One region of the Pantoea nemavictus genome, then DNA from elsewhere that is predicted to be linked to it. Evidence: predicted binding sites of a transcription regulator. Region 1 holds the regulator's gene; the other holds the start of a gene.
The links. The regulator PurR, encoded in region 1, represses purine synthesis genes. The targets are predictions, from matches to a motif close to CANGCAAACGTTTGCNTG.
Positions count from the first base shown of each region.

Region 2: a site for PurR is predicted at 1,861-1,878, ahead of serA (phosphoglycerate dehydrogenase). Genes of this name have one in related genera too.

Region 1 covers NZ_JBBGZW010000001.1:3,964,494-3,972,457, reverse strand. The annotation lists gene nemA (alkene reductase) at 1-77, shown strand, start outside; gene gloA (lactoylglutathione lyase) at 179-586, shown strand; gene rnt (ribonuclease T) at 695-1,363, shown strand; gene WH298_RS18340 (Grx4 family monothiol glutaredoxin) at 1,401-1,736, opposite strand; gene WH298_RS18335 (C40 family peptidase) at 2,101-2,892, shown strand; gene cydH (cytochrome bd-I oxidase subunit CydH) at 2,949-3,038, opposite strand; gene purR (HTH-type transcriptional repressor PurR) at 3,312-4,337, shown strand; gene punR (DNA-binding transcriptional activator PunR) at 4,334-5,245, opposite strand; gene punC (purine nucleoside transporter PunC) at 5,356-6,558, shown strand; gene cfa (cyclopropane fatty acyl phospholipid synthase) at 6,861-7,964, shown strand, end outside.
Region 2 covers NZ_JBBGZW010000001.1:1,226,871-1,234,834, reverse strand. The annotation lists gene WH298_RS05650 (LysR family transcriptional regulator ArgP) at 1-837, opposite strand, end outside; gene rpiA (ribose-5-phosphate isomerase RpiA) at 1,019-1,678, shown strand; gene serA (phosphoglycerate dehydrogenase) at 1,958-3,196, shown strand; gene WH298_RS05635 (5-formyltetrahydrofolate cyclo-ligase) at 3,231-3,827, opposite strand; RNA gene ssrS (6S RNA) at 4,018-4,201, opposite strand; gene zapA (cell division protein ZapA) at 4,241-4,570, opposite strand; gene WH298_RS05620 (YecA/YgfB family protein) at 4,741-5,322, shown strand; gene pepP (Xaa-Pro aminopeptidase) at 5,373-6,695, shown strand; gene ubiH (2-octaprenyl-6-methoxyphenyl hydroxylase) at 6,692-7,870, shown strand; gene ubiI (FAD-dependent 2-octaprenylphenol hydroxylase) at 7,891-7,964, shown strand, end outside.

The DNA.
Region 1 (7,964 bases):
CGCCACTCAATCCGCAGCGTCCGGAAAGCTTCTATGGTGGCGGCGCGGAAGGTTATACCGATTATCCAACCCTGTAAGACCGAGACTGCCGGGCAGAATGTCCGGCAGTGTTTTTTCATCAGGGTATATACTAAGTGGTCTTGTCATTCCCTGATGACGTTTTGAAAAAGAGGATGTTATGCGTTTACTTCACACCATGTTACGCGTTGGCGATTTGCAACGTTCCATCGATTTTTACACCCGTGTGCTGGGCATGCGCGTGCTGCGTCAGAGCGAAAATACCGAATACAAATACACCCTGGCTTTCGTGGGCTACACCGAAGAGAGTGAAGGCGCGGTAATTGAGCTGACCTACAACTGGGGCGTGGACAAATACGATCTCGGCAATGCTTACGGTCATATCGCGCTGGGCGTGGACAATGTAGCGGACACCTGCGAGCGCATCCGCAGCGCGGGCGGCAACGTCACGCGTGAAGCGGGCCCGGTGAAAGGGGGTTCCACTATTATTGCTTTTGTTGAAGATCCAGACGGCTACAAAATTGAGCTGATCGAAAACAAACATGCCGGTCACGGCCTCGGCAACTAATGCCGATTGTCAGCCTGCTTATTTGCGGGCTGACTTCCCTCTCCTGCTGCACCCTCCTGCAATTTTTGCCATAATGCGCGCTGCCCTATTTATTGCCATGAGATCCTGATGTCTGAATCGAACGCTTTAAACGCTCTCCACCAACGCTTCCGTGGTTTTTATCCTGTCGTGATCGACGTCGAAACAGCCGGTTTTAACGCGCAAACCGATGCCTTGCTAGAGATTGCCGCCACAACGCTAAAAATGGACGAAGACGGCTGGTTACATCGTGATGAAACGCTGCATTTCCACGTAGAACCGTTTGAAGGTGCCATTCTTAATCCTGCGGCACTGGCGTTTACTGGGATCGATCCGACCAATCCGCTGCGCGGCGCGGTCAGCGAATATGAAGCCCTGCATGCAATTTTTAAAATGGTGCGCAAAGGCACTAAAGACAGCGGCTGCAATCGCGCGATTATCGTGGCGCACAATGCCACCTTCGATCTCAACTTCGTCATGGCGGCTGCTGAACGTGCCAGCCTGAAGCGCAATCCGTTCCACCCTTTTGCCACTTTTGATACCGCGGCATTAAGCGGCTTAGTGCTGGGACAAACGGTGTTGGCGAAGGCGTGTAAAGCGGCGGGGATGGATTTTGACAGTACGCAAGCGCATTCGGCGCTGTATGACACCGAACAGACGGCCACGCTGTTCTGTGAGCTGGTAAATCGTTGGAAGCGTCTCGGCGGCTGGCCGCTGGCCTTCAGTGAGGAATCTGCAGACGACGCGTCTGCTGAATAGTGAAAGAAAAGGCCGACAACGTTGTCGGCCTTCTGCATTATTCCGCTTCTTTATACTTCTCTGCGGTCTCTTTCAGCAGCGGCTGAAGTTCGCCGCGCTGGAACATCTCAACGATGATGTCGCAGCCGCCAACCAGTTCACCGTCAACCCATAACTGCGGGAAGGTCGGCCAGTTAGCGTACTTTGGCATTTCAGCGCGGATATCGGGGTTCTGCAGGATGTCCACGTACGCGAAACGCTCGCCACAGGCTGACAGCGCCTGCACCGCTTGCGCCGAGAAGCCGCAGCTTGGCAGCTTTGGAGAACCTTTCATGTACAGCAAGATCGGGTTTTCTGCGATCTGACGCTGAATTTTTTCAACAGTACTCATTATTGCCTTCCTTAATCCTTCACTTCGTGTTTGTTTATTGTAGCGATTTCGCTCCCGTACTGAAAACGGGATTTTGTGTTTGCGCGGGTTAATCGCCATGTTTGTTAAGTTCATGCATGACAAATAACATTTTCATATCATTAATTGGCATTAATAAATTAATAATTAGCAATAGTTTCGCTGCGTTAAGCAGCTGAAATAGCTCATTTTTGCTACAGAATCAATCTGGTAACATATTAATGGAAAAAGGCCTTACCTTTTGCAAAAAAAGTGGATTAGAATTGCCTCGGCGCTGGTCACTTGATCAGATTTCTCTCACTTTGCCGCAGTCTGTTTTCATTCAGCCTGCTTAACCTGTAACCGGATTATGCGTCTACTGATTACGCTTTTCATACTGGCTTTAGCCCAACTGTTCTTTAATGTGGCCGCTGCATCTCCGCATGCGCCCGTTAACGCCAGTACGTTAAAAGCAGAGAAAAAGAGCGCACGTGAAGACGAGCGCCGCAAACGACGTCCGGTGAAAACCACAACTAAAAAATCGCGCCTGACTGCCGTCCAAAAATTCAAACTCAAAAAACAGACACCGACAGAAACCGCGCTGCACAAAACCACCAGCAAAAAATCCTCGCTGAAACTCTCCGGTAAGAAATACGGTCATCAACGCCTAGCGAAAAAGTCATCTGCGATTGAAGTTGATGATGAAGCCATAGCGCTTACCGGCATCAAAATGAGCAAAGCACATCGTCAGCGCTATCAAAAAGCGCGTGAGACGGCGATGACCAAATTAATGGGCCAGCTTGGCAAACCCTATCAGTGGGGCGGTACCTCACCTCACACCGGCTTCGATTGCAGCGGCCTGGTGTGGTACGCCTATAAAGACCTGGTAAAGTTCAAATTCCCGCGCACCGCCAATGAAATGTATCACCTGCGCGATGCGGCACCGATAAAGCGTGAAATGCTGGAGAAAGGGGATCTGGTGTTCTTCCGCATCAACAATCGCGGCACCGCCGATCATGTCGGTGTTTATCTCGGCAATGGCAAATTCATTCAGTCACCGCGCACGGGTAAAGATATTCAGATTAGCGCATTAGGTGAGGATTACTGGCAGAAACACTATGTAGGCGCGCGTCGTATGATGACGCCAAAAACCATTCGCTAGCGGTTGCGCAACGCCAATAAAAAAGCCGGATGCTGTTAACAGCTCCGGCTTTTTTGTTAATGCATGATCGCGGTAAAGCTGAATGCGATAATCATTAACAGTGCGCCAACCGTCGTCATTAGCGCCAGCTTCAAATCAGTATTCATCACGCCTCCTTAGTCACACAATCTTTAGGGTTAAAGCGATTTTCGCACAGCAGTGGGCAAAAATCTCGTGTTATCCGCGCTAGCTTGCTAGAATCGCCGCCTTTCGTTGCGCAACAGATTTCGCGCCTGCTGTATTTACAGCATGATGAAGTGATTTCGCCTGCTAAACACCCCCATTTCGCCCGCTTTTTGGGCTGTAAAAGCATTAGCAGACGCAAACGTTTAACAATATACTTATCAGTAAGTTGCGATAATCCCAGGAGTACCATTTTCATGGCAACAATTAAAGATGTCGCGAAGCGCGCCGGTGTTTCAACCACCACGGTTTCGCATGTCATCAACAAAACGCGTTTCGTTGCGGAAGAGACGCGTAACGCCGTATGGGAAGCGATCAAAGAATTGCATTACTCGCCAAGTGCCGTGGCGCGTAGTCTGAAAGTGAATCACACCAAAACTCTGGGCCTGCTGGCAACGTCGAGCGAAGCGCCCTACTTTGCCGAAATTATTGAAGCGGTAGAAAATCACTGCTTCGATCGCGGCTATACGCTGATTCTCGGCAACGCGCACAACGATTTGCAGAAACAGCGCGCTTATCTGTCGATGATGGCGCAAAAACGCGTCGATGGTTTGCTGGTGATGTGTTCTGAGTATCCGGACGATCTGCTGCAAATGCTGGAAGAGAACCGCAATATCCCGATGGTGGTGATGGATTGGGGCGCTTCACGCGGTGATTTTACCGATACAGTGCAGGACAACGCGTTTCAGGGTGGCTATCTCGCGGGGCGTTATCTGATTGAACGCGGTCATCGCGACATTGGCGCGATTCCCGGCCAGATGGAGCGCAACACCGGCGGCGGACGTCACGCGGGTTTCCTGCAGGCGATGAACGAGGCGGGCATTGCGGTACGTTCAGAATGGGTGGTTCAGGGCGATTTTGAACCTGAATCAGGTTACCAGGCGATGCAGCAGATTTTAAACCAGAAACAGCGGCCAACCGCCGTATTCTGCGGGGGCGACATCATGGCCATGGGCGCGATTTGTGCCGCCGATGAGATGGGTTTACGTGTGCCACAGGATATCTCGGTAATTGGTTACGACAACGTGCGCAACGCGCGCTATTTCACTCCAGCCCTGACGACCGTGCACCAGCCGAAAGCCGAACTGGGTGAAAAAGCGCTGGAAATGCTATTGGATCGCATCACCAGTAAACGCGAAGATCCGCAAACCATTGAGGTGCAGCCAACGCTGATTGAGCGTCGCTCAGTGGCGGATGGCCCGTTCCGCGACTATCGCCGCTAAACCGAGACTTCGCTGAGCCATTCGTGGTTCAGCGTTTCAGCATCCCCGAGATATACCAGTAACCATTCCAGTGCCGGTGACGCACGTTGTTCAGCCCAGCTGACGCAACACGGACTATCCGGAAAGGCTTGCGGCAATGGCAATTCTACCAAACGGTGATTATTCAGCAGCGGCCGCGCCAGATGACCCGGCACCATTCCGACGCACAATCCCGCCTGCAGGCACTCCAGCCCGGCTTCCCAATCCGGCACCACCAGCCGCCGCTGATTATCCAGCGTCCATGTCATACGACGCGGCAGCGCACGCGAGGTGTCTTCCAGCACCAGGGATGGCCACACACGCAGCGTTTCATCATCCAGCAGTTCACTGTTGACCAAAGGATGATCGGGGCTCACCACGCAGCGCCAGTTAAGCGCGCCCATATCCTGAAAAGCAAAGCGCCCGCCGACCGGGATCGCCTGAGTGGCACCAATCGCCACATCAACACGTCCGTCAGCCAGGGCATCCCACACGCCATTGAACACCTCAAAGCTGATGATCAACTCCATATCTGGAAAATGACGATAGAAATCCTTTACCAGTTGTCGGGTGCGCTGCGGTTTTACAATGCAGTCAACGGCTATGCTTAACTCACCGCGCCAGCCATTGGCCAGCTGCTGGCACTGCCTGCGCGTTGCCAGCATTTTTTTGATAACAGACCGCCCCTCCCGCACAAAATGTTCGCCGGCCGGCGTCATTACCACCTCGCGATGTTGACGTTCGAACAGCGGCACCGCCAGCCAGGTTTCAAGCTGACGTACCGTATAGCTGACAGCAGAGGGCACGCGATGGAGCTCCTGCGCCGCTGCGCTAAAACTACCGGTGCGCGCCACGGCATCGACCACTTCAAGTGCATATTCTGACCACATAAATTTGCCTTCAAAAATTTTAACAGCACTGTGCAAATATTAGCGTTTCACAAAGCGCGCTGCATCCTTTTACACTCCCCGCCGTTCAACCTGCCCAAAAGAGAATCAACATGTTGTCGTCTAAAGCATTTATGCCTTACCTTGCCGTGCTCAGTATGCTCGGTTTTCTTGCCACGGATATGTATTTACCTGCTTTTGGCGATATGCAGCGTGATTTTGCTAGCGCGCCGGGCACCATCAGCGCCAGCCTGAGCCTGTTTCTCGGCGGCTTTGCTTGCGCGCAGGTTTTTTGGGGGCCGTTGTCGGATCGTTACGGTCGCAAGCCCATTCTTCTTGCCGGCCTGGCCATTTTCGCGCTCGGCTGTTTGGGGATGCTGTGGGTTACTGACGTGCGCCTGATGCTGGCGCTGCGCTTCGTACAGGCGATTGGCGTTTGCGCCGCAGCCGTGAGCTGGCAAGCGCTGGTGGTGGACCATTATCCTAAAGCGAAAGCGAACAAAGTCTTTGCCACCATTATGCCGCTGGTTGCGCTCTCTCCAGCGCTGGCACCTTTGTTAGGTGCGTGGCTTATCAGCCATTTCCACTGGCGCAGTATTTTCATCGCGCTTACGCTGATCGCGCTGCTATTACTGATTGGTACCCTGCAGTTAACGACAGTGAAACGCGAAAAAGTCACCAGTGGCCAACAACCTGGCTGGTTAACCTTGCTGGGCACCCGCGTTTACAGCGGCAATGTATTAATTTACTCCGCTTGTTCAGCGAGTTTCTTTGCCTGGTTGACAGGTTCGCCCTTTATTCTCGCCGCTGCGGGTTTAACGCCGGGCGATATTGGCCTGAGTTACATCCCTCAAACCATTGCTTTCCTTATCGGTGGCTTTGGCTGCCGGGCGATGTTAAATCGTTATCAGGGGGCACAACTACTGCCGTGGTTGCTGGTGGTGTATAGCCTGAGCATCCTGAGCCTGTTTGTGATTGCCCTGATGCCATCAGCCCCGCTGTTTGTGTTGCTAATGCCCTTCTGCGGTATGGCGTTGGCCAATGGTGCCATCTACCCGATTGTTGTCGCCAGCGCATTAGCGCCCTTCCCGCACGCCACCGGCAAAGCCGCGGGTTTGCAGAATCTTTTCCAGTTAGGTTTATGCTTCGCCGCCAGCCTGTTGGTATCAGCCGGGCTGGAGAAGGCGCTGTTCAACACCACGTTAGTGATGGTGGCAACGGTCGTTTTGGCATGGGTCGGCTTCATCTGCCAACGCGCAATAAGCGCACAAAGTGATATTGCCCACACTTCCCGTCCCTGCGAAGATAATCAGTAAGGCAACGATTATCGTTAGCAAACTAACGATAATCCGTTGAATATTGACCCACGTGAGCATATACTCTGTGGGTCCGTATTTCTGCTATAAATCAATAATATAAATGTAATACCTTTAGCGACTCTGTCGCGGGATGGCGTCTGCACGATACTCCAGTGTTGCGTCAATGTTTTCTCATCAAATTCATACCTCTGTAAAACGTCGGATTTCTGGCGCACGGATTTTCCGTGAGTTCTCTCACAGGTCTTGGGAAATTGGCTATTCTTTTTCTCAGGTTCAGATCGGAAGGTGATGGAGAAGCTATGAGTTCATCTGTTATAGAAGAAGTGAGCCTTGAAGAAAACCACTGGTTTCGGATCGTCAATGAACTGCTAGAGCGCGCTGATATTGCAGTTAATGGCACTCGTCCCTGGGATATTCAGGTAAAGCATCCAGATTTTTTTAAACGCGTACTTGAGGAAGGATCGCTCGGTTTAGGTGAAAGTTACATGGATGGTTGGTGGGAGTGCGAACAACTCGACATGTTCTTCCACCGCGTATTAAAACACCATCTGGATAAACAATTACCACGGCATTTTAAAGATACGTTGCGAATTGCAGCAGCGCGTCTCACTAATTTGCAGTCAAAGAAACGAGCCTGGATTGTCGGTAAAGAACATTACGATCTCGGTAATGATCTCTTCACATTGATGCTTGATCCCTACATGCAATATTCATGTGGCTACTGGAAAGAGGCTGACACCCTGGAAAACGCGCAGCAAGCAAAACTGGATATGATTTGTCGCAAGTTGCAACTTGAACCAGGCATGACATTGTTGGATATCGGCTGTGGTTGGGGTGGTCTGGCAGAATATGCGGCACGCCATTACGGGGTAACCGTGCAGGGTGTCACTATATCCGCCGAGCAGCAAAAACTGGCACAACAACGCTGCGAAGGGTTAGATGTCACTATCTTGTTGCAGGATTATCGCGACCTCAATAATCAATATGATCGTATTGTTTCCGTCGGGATGTTTGAACACGTCGGGCCGAAAAACTATGCCACTTATTTTGATGTTGCCGATCGCAATCTCAAGCCAGACGGCATATTTTTGCTGCACACCATTGGTGCCCTCACCACGGATATGAACGTCGATCCATGGATTGATAAATATATATTCCCGAATGGTTGCCTGCCGTCGGTGCGGCAAATTGCCGATGCCAGTGAGCCACATTTTGTTATGGAAGATTGGCATAATTTTGGCGCGGATTACGATACAACGTTAATGGCCTGGTATGAACGTTTTCAGACAGCATGGCCGCAGTTAGCCGAGAACTATGGCGAACGTTTCAAACGGATGTTCGACTATTATCTCAATGCCTGCGCCGGTGCGTTTCGCGCGCGTGATATACAGCTGTGGCAGGTA
Region 2 (7,964 bases), 2.7 Mb from region 1:
CATCAAACGGCTTTCTGGGGCAAAACGGTGCCAGTACAGCATGCGACGCTGATACAAACCTGGCGTCAAATCTACCAGCTCACCTTGCGCCAGCTCGCGCTCAATCTGCAGATGCGGAATCATACAGCACACCGAACCTTGGCGCGCCAACTGCACAAAGGCTTCTGACGAGTTAACGATGTGGCAGGGCACGCTGCCTGGCGACAGGTCAAAGTTCTGCTGCAAAAACGCCTGATGCATATCATCTAAATGATCAAATGCTACCGCCGGTGCTTTCAGCAATGCGGAGCGGGTCACGCCGTTGGGGAAATAACGTGCGGCGAAATCAGGCGAGGCGCAGAACAGATAGTCGAGCGCACCCAGCTGATCAACCAAACAGCTTGGCAGGGGTTGTGGCTGAATACTCACCGCGCCAACCACTTCACCGCGACGCAGACGTTCCTGGGTGCGGGTTTCATCTTCTACCTGTAAATTCAGGCGCACCGGCGAATCGGCCAGCACATCTTTCAGGGCGGGCAGCAGCCAGGTTGCCAGACTGTCGGCGTTAACCGCCAGCGACAGTAGCAGCGGCGTGGTACCGCCGTTATCGTCACCCAGCCACTCCTCTTCCAGCAGCTCAACCTGATGCAATAACGCCAGCAGTTTTTGTCCCTGTTCGGTGGGGCGCGGCGGCACGGTGCGCACCAACAGCGGCTGACCGAATAAATTTTCCAGCTGTTTAATACGCTGCGAAACCGCAGATTGCGTAATACAGAGTTTTTGCGCGGCGCGCTCGAAGCCGCGCTCGCGAATCACAGCATCCAGCGCCTGAAGCGTTCGATAATCCGGGCGTTTCATTGTTGTTCTCTCTCGTTCAGGGTGGACATTACTATGCCATAAAACGCTCAAATAGTGCTGTGGCGCTTTTTTGCGGGCTGGCTTCCAAAGACTTAAATCGGCTGTTCAACAGTCGCGCTTTTTTACGACGCCTTGTTTTATACTACGCGCACTTCGATGTCGCACAGGTTTTAAACATACCATGACCCAGGATGAACTGAAAAAAGCGGTAGGTTGGGCAGCGCTGCATTACGTAGAGCCCGGCACGGTGGTTGGCGTGGGAACGGGATCCACTGCCGCGCATTTCATTGATGCGCTCGGCACCATGAAGAATCAGATTGAAGGCGCGGTTTCCAGTTCGGAAGCGTCGACAGAAAAACTGAAAGCTTTAGGTATCCACGTCTTCGATCTCAATGAAATTGACGAACTGTCGGTGTATGTGGATGGCGCAGATGAAATCAATCCGCAGATGCAGATGATCAAAGGCGGTGGTGCAGCGCTAACGCGTGAGAAAATCGTTGCGGCGGTCGCAAAAAAATTCGTCTGTATTGCTGATGCATCGAAAGAAGTTGATGTGCTGGGGCACTTCCCGCTGCCGGTTGAAGTCATTCCCATGGCGCGTTCCTTTGTGGCTCGTGAACTGGTGAAGCTGGGCGGCTTGCCGGAGTATCGCCAGAACGTCATCACCGATAACGGTAACATTATTCTCGACGTGCATAATCTGCGGATTCTTGATCCTATCGAGCTGGAAAAAACCATTAACGCGCTGCCGGGCGTGGTGACCGTGGGTCTGTTTGCCGGACGAGGTGCTGACGTCGCGCTGATTGGCACCGCTGACGGCGTAAAAACCATCGTAAAATGATCTGTCCGGCGCCCGACATGCGCCGGTTATTTCCATCCGCAAAACATCTTTTCTCGCCAGGCTGAAATTTGGTGACTTATGTCACAAAAGATTCATCAGCAGTGGGTTCGTACTCCGTCCAACATAGATGCCACGATTTTGTACGGCATTGTGCTGCCTCCGCGTGGGCGCGTGCTGGCACGCAGGCAATCGTTTGTATTGCTGCGCACGAAATTTTTGATATTTTGACAGAAGGCTACCTTATGGTAGTCCTCATTGAATTCTGAATAGGGTCGGGAAATGGCAAAGGTATCACTGGAAAAAGACAAGATTAAGTTCCTGCTGGTGGAAGGCGTTCACCAGAGTGCGCTGGAAAACCTGCGTGCAGCAGGCTACACCAACATCGAGTTTCACAAAGGGGCGCTGGATGCGGAGTCGCTGAAATCCTCCATCCGCGATGCGCACTTCATTGGTATCCGTTCCCGTACCCAACTGACTGAAGAGATCTTTGCTGCCGCTGAAAAGTTGGTTGCAGTTGGCTGCTTCTGTATCGGTACTAACCAGGTTGATCTTGCTGCTGCGGCGAAACGCGGTGTGCCGGTGTTTAACGCACCGTTCTCCAACACCCGCTCCGTTGCTGAGCTGGTGATTGGCGAAATGCTGCTGATGCTGCGCGGTATTCCAGAAGCGAACGCCAAAGCGCACCGAGGCATCTGGAATAAAGTTGCCAACGGCTCATTCGAAGCGCGTGGTAAGAAACTGGGCATCATTGGTTACGGTCACATCGGCATGCAGCTGGGTGTGTTGGCAGAAAGCCTGGGTATGCACGTGTTCTTCTACGATATCGAAAGCAAACTGCCGCTGGGTAACGCCACGCAGGTTCGCCACCTCTCCGATTTGCTCAATATGAGCGATGTGGTCAGCCTGCATGTGCCTGAAACCCAATCCACGCAGAACATGATCGGTGCTGAGGAGCTGGCATTAATGAAGCCGGGCTCGCTGCTGATTAATGCCGCGCGCGGTACCGTGATTGATATCCCGGCGCTGTGTGAAGCACTGGCGAACAAACATCTGGCTGGTGCCGCTATCGACGTGTTCCCGGTCGAGCCGGCGACTAACAGCGATCCGTTCAACTCTCCGCTGTGCGAATTCGACAACGTGATTTTAACTCCGCACATTGGTGGTTCAACCCAGGAAGCGCAGGAAAACATCGGTCTGGAAGTGTCTGGCAAGCTGGCGAAATACTCAGACAACGGTTCTACGCTGTCTGCGGTCAACTTCCCGGAAGTTTCGCTGCCAATGCATGCAGCGAGCGCCAGTCGTCTGCTGCATATCCATGAGAACCGTCCAGGTGTGCTGACGGCTATCAACCAGATCTTTGCTGAGCAGGGCATTAACATTGCCGCGCAGTATCTGCAAACCACGCCAATTATGGGCTACGTGGTGATCGATATTGATGCGACAGAAGAAGTGGCGGATAAAGCGCTTCAGGCAATGAAAGCCATTCCGGGCACCATTCGCGCCCGTCTGCTCTACTAATCAATCAGGGCGCCACTGGCGCCCTTTTTTCTGCTTACGTTTCCCATTGCCACAGTTTTGATGGCGTCAGTATCGCCGGCAGCGGGACGTCCCATGCGGCGACGGGAAGTGTATCCGCGCGCTGGCAATCATGCGCAATGCCCACCGGAAGAAAACCGTGCTGCTGCCAGTTTTGCAGCGTGCGATCGTAGAATCCGCCGCCCATCCCCAAACGTTGGCCCTGGTGGTCAAACGCTACCAGCGGCACCAGCATCACATCTAATTGGTCTAGCGTGGCCAGCTGCGTGATATCTAACGGCGGCTCGGGAATACGCAGTTTATTTGGCGTGAGCGCGCTCGCGGGCGTATAGCGGATAAACAGCAGATTGCCTGGCGAGAAGGGGTGCAGCACGGGTAGATAAACCTGCTTTTTTTGCTGCCACAGTTTGGCGATCAGCGGGCGGGTGTTGATTTCACCATCGACAGACAAAAACAGCGCGATGCGTTGGGCATTGGCGATCGGCGCGATATTGATGGCGTGTTCAGCCAGCTGATCGGCGGCCTGTTCTTGCTGCTCAGACGTGAGATTACGGCGCAAATGGCGCACATGCTGACGGATGTCTTGACGGTCGAGAAAGGAGGGTGCTGACATGATATCCCCGGCAGAGTGGGCTGTTGCAAGCCACTATATCATGCGAACCGGGGGATTCGCGTCATACTTCAATCTGCAGCCGCGTTGGCTGCTCTCGTTCACCAGAATCACTTACTTAAGTAAGCTCACTGGGATTCTCTCGATTGCCGCCTTGCTGCAGACTGAATTATTTAGCGAGTAAAACTAAGTGGAGATCTCCGAGATGCCGCCGCAGGCTGTAACCCTTGAACCCTTGGTTCAAGGTGAACATGCCGTCACAACTATTAGGCTTCTCGGACGGACCGAGCATGCGCACAAATTGTGGAGCGTCACATTCTGTTGGTATGAAATATCGGCTCAGGGGACTGGCCCGCTTGCAAACATCTCAGAGAAAATTTACTTCACCGTCACTCTAGCATGAGGACCATGAAGTGTTATTCAAAATTAGGGCCCTGGCGGTCAGTTATGCGACCTTGCTCAACTAACGCTTGTTCAATGGTCTGCTGCAGCATGCGGATACGTTGTTCCATGTTTGCTGCATAGTCGCGCGTCTTACCTTTCTCTTGTGCCAGCTCGTGGCAGATGTTTAACGCGGCGATGAACACCAGTTGCTCTGTATTGGTGACTCTAGTGCGAACTTTTAAATCTTGCAACCGTTGATTGAGATCCTCTGCGGCCAGATTCAGCGCATCTTGCTGTTCAGGCGGACAATTCACTCTCAATGAACGACCAAAAATTTGAATATCTACTGGTTGTGCAGACATGCCACCATCCTGACTGATTACTTCGATCGCATCTCCCTTACCGGTCAATGGGTTGGGAGGTGCGAAACTATATATACCCGAGTTATAAGTTACAACCCCTTTTCTGGAAACCCAGAGGCACCTGGTGGTAGCATAACACGAACTTATTCCGCCAACGACGACCAAAGCTTATGTCTTTACAGAACGCAACGCCTAGTTACAACGCGCTGGCCGCGGCCCTTTCTCAGCAGGGCGTGGGCATGACGCCGGCCGAAATGCACGGACTCCTTTCCGGGATTCTGTGCGGTGGCAATCAGGATACCAGCTGGAAAACCATGGTTCACGATCTCACCAACGAAGGCATGGCGTTTTCGCAGAGCCTGTCTCAGCCGTTACAGGCGCTGCACGAGAGCCTGGCGACCACGCTGGAAGACGAAGGCTTTATGTTCCAGCTGATGTTGCCGGAAGATGATGACATCACGGTATTCGATCGCGCCGATGCGCTGGCCGGCTGGGTCAATCACTTCCTGCTCGGTTTGGGCGTTACGCAGCCTAAGCTTGAGAAAGTAACCGGCGAAACCGGTGAAGCGATTGACGATCTGCGCACCATCGCGCAGCTCGGCTATGACGAAGATGAAGACCAGGAAGAGCTGGAGCAGTCGCTGGAAGAGGTGATCGAGTACGTGCGTGTTGCCGCCTTACTGTGCCACGACACCTTCACGCGTCAGCATCAGCCAACGGCACCTGAAGTACAAAAACCTACGTTACACTAAGCGCGTCAATGCGGGTACGTTGTGGCCCGTCTTCAACAGGGAGTGCAAACATGATTACTCTGGAAACGTTCCAGCAACGTCGTCAGGCGCTGATTGCCCGCATGGCGCCAGGCAGTGCCGCTTTGATTTTTGCTGCACCTGAAGTGACGCGCAGCAACGATACTGAATATAACTTTCGGCAAAACAGTGATTTCTGGTACTTCACCGGTTTTAACGAACCGCAGGCGCTGCTGGTTTTAATCAAAAGCGATGACAAGCACAATCACAGCGTGTTGTTCAATCGTGTGCGCGATCTAACCGCGGAAATCTGGTTTGGTCGCCGCCTTGGCCAGGATGCCGCTCCGGCCAGGCTGGGTGTCGATCGTGCTTTGCCGTGGGATGACATTGATGAGCAGCTGCATCAACTGCTTAACGGCCTTGATGTGGTTTATCACGCACAGGGCGAATACGCCGAAGCCGATCAACGGGTGTTTAGCGCGCTGGAAAAACTGCGTCGCGGCTTCCGCCAAAATCTTAGCGCACCGAATACGGTCACTGACTGGCGTCCGTGGGTGCATGAGATGCGCCTGTTCAAAAGCGCGGAAGAGATTGAGATTCTGCGCCGTGCCGGAAAAATCAGCGCACTGGCGCATACCCGAGCGATGCAAACCTGCCGTCCGGGCATGTTCGAATATCAGCTGGAAGGCGAAATTCACCACGAATTCAATCGCCACGGCGCGCGTTTCCCCTCTTACAGCACCATTGTCGGTGCTGGCGAAAACGGCTGCATTCTGCACTACACCGAAAACGAATGTGAGATGCGCGATGGCGACCTGGTGCTGATTGACGCTGGCTGTGAATTCCACGGCTATGCGGGCGATATCACCCGCACCTTCCCGGTCAACGGTAAGTTCAGCGAGCCGCAACGTGCCATCTACGACATCGTGCTGGCTTCGCTCTACAAAGCGCTGTCGATGTTCCGCCCGGGTATCAGCATCCATGATGTTAACGACGAAGTGGTGCGCATCATGATTACCGGCCTGGTCGACCTCGGCATTCTGGATGGCAATATCGATACGCTGTTTGAAGAGCAGGCACACCGCCCGTTCTTTATGCACGGTTTAAGCCACTGGCTGGGGCTTGATGTGCATGACGTGGGACATTACGGCACGCCGAGCCGCGATCGCACTCTTGAGCCGGGCATGGTGCTAACCGTTGAGCCTGGCTTGTATATCGCGCCAGATGCCAACGTGCCGCCGCAATATCGTGGCATTGGTATTCGCATTGAAGATGACATCGTCATCACCGCGGACGGCAACGAGAATCTCACCGACAGCGTGGTGAAAGACGCCGATGCGATTGAAGCCCTGATGGCGGCGGCACGTCAGGCATGAGCATTTTAATTGCTGGCGGCGGTATGACCGGCGCCACCCTGGCGCTGGCGATTTCGCACCTGACGCAAGGTCAGCTGCCGGTAACGCTGATTGAGCGTAGCCAGCCCGACAGCCGTGCACATCCCGGCTTCGATGGACGCGCGATTGCCCTGGCGGCGGGCACCTGCCAGCAGTTAGCCGATATCGATGTGTGGCGCTCGCTGGTGGATTGCGCCACGCCTATCACTGATATCCACGTCTCCGATCGCGGCCATACCGGTTTCGTCTCGCTCAAAGCGCAAGATCACCAGTTGCCCGCACTGGGTCAGGTCGTGGAACTTTTCGATGTCGGCCAGCGCTTGTTCCAGCGTTTACAACAGGCACCGGGCATCAGCGTGCGCTGCCCGGATCACGCCACGGCGGTGTCACGTAGCGCCAATAGCGTGCTGGTTACACTCAACAGCGGTGAGCAATTAACCGGTGATTTACTGGTGGCCGCCGATGGATCGCGATCGCCTTTAGGCGCATCCTGCGGTATGACCTGGCAGCGCAACGACTATCATCAGGTAGCGGTTATCGCCAATGTCTCGACCCAGCTGCCGCATCAGGGACGCGCATTTGAGCGTTTTACCGAGCATGGCCCGCTGGCGCTGTTGCCGATGTCCGGTAACCGCATGTCATTGGTGTGGTGCCATCCGCTTGACGCGCAAGCAACGATTAAACAGTGGGATGATGCGACCTTCCTGCAAGAACTGCAGCAGGCATTTGGCTGGCGCCTTGGGCGCTTTGCGCACGCAGGGCAACGCGAGCTTTATCCGCTGGCGCTGCAAACCGCCGAACGTCAGGTCACGCATCGGCTGGCGCTGGTGGGCAATGCGGCGCAAACGCTGCATCCGATTGCCGGACAAGGCTTTAACCTTGGCCTGCGCGATGTGATGTCGCTGGCAGAAACGCTGGCGGGCGCATGGCGTCAGCAGCAGGACCCAGGCAGCTACGCGGTATTGCAGCATTTTGCCACGCGGCGTCAACCCGATCGTGCCGCCACCATTGGCGTCACCGACGGTTTAGTCAAACTGTTTGCTAACCGTTATGCGCCATTAGTGGCGGGACGAAATCTTGGGCTGGTGGCAATGGACCATCTGCCATGGCTGCGAAACCCACTTGCCGCGCGAACGCTCGGCTGGGTTAAGCGTTAAGCACCAATTAAGGGGCAGCAATGCAAACTTTCGATGTGGCAATCGCCGGTGGCGGCATGGTGGGCTTGGCCGTCGCCTGCGGATTACAGGGCAG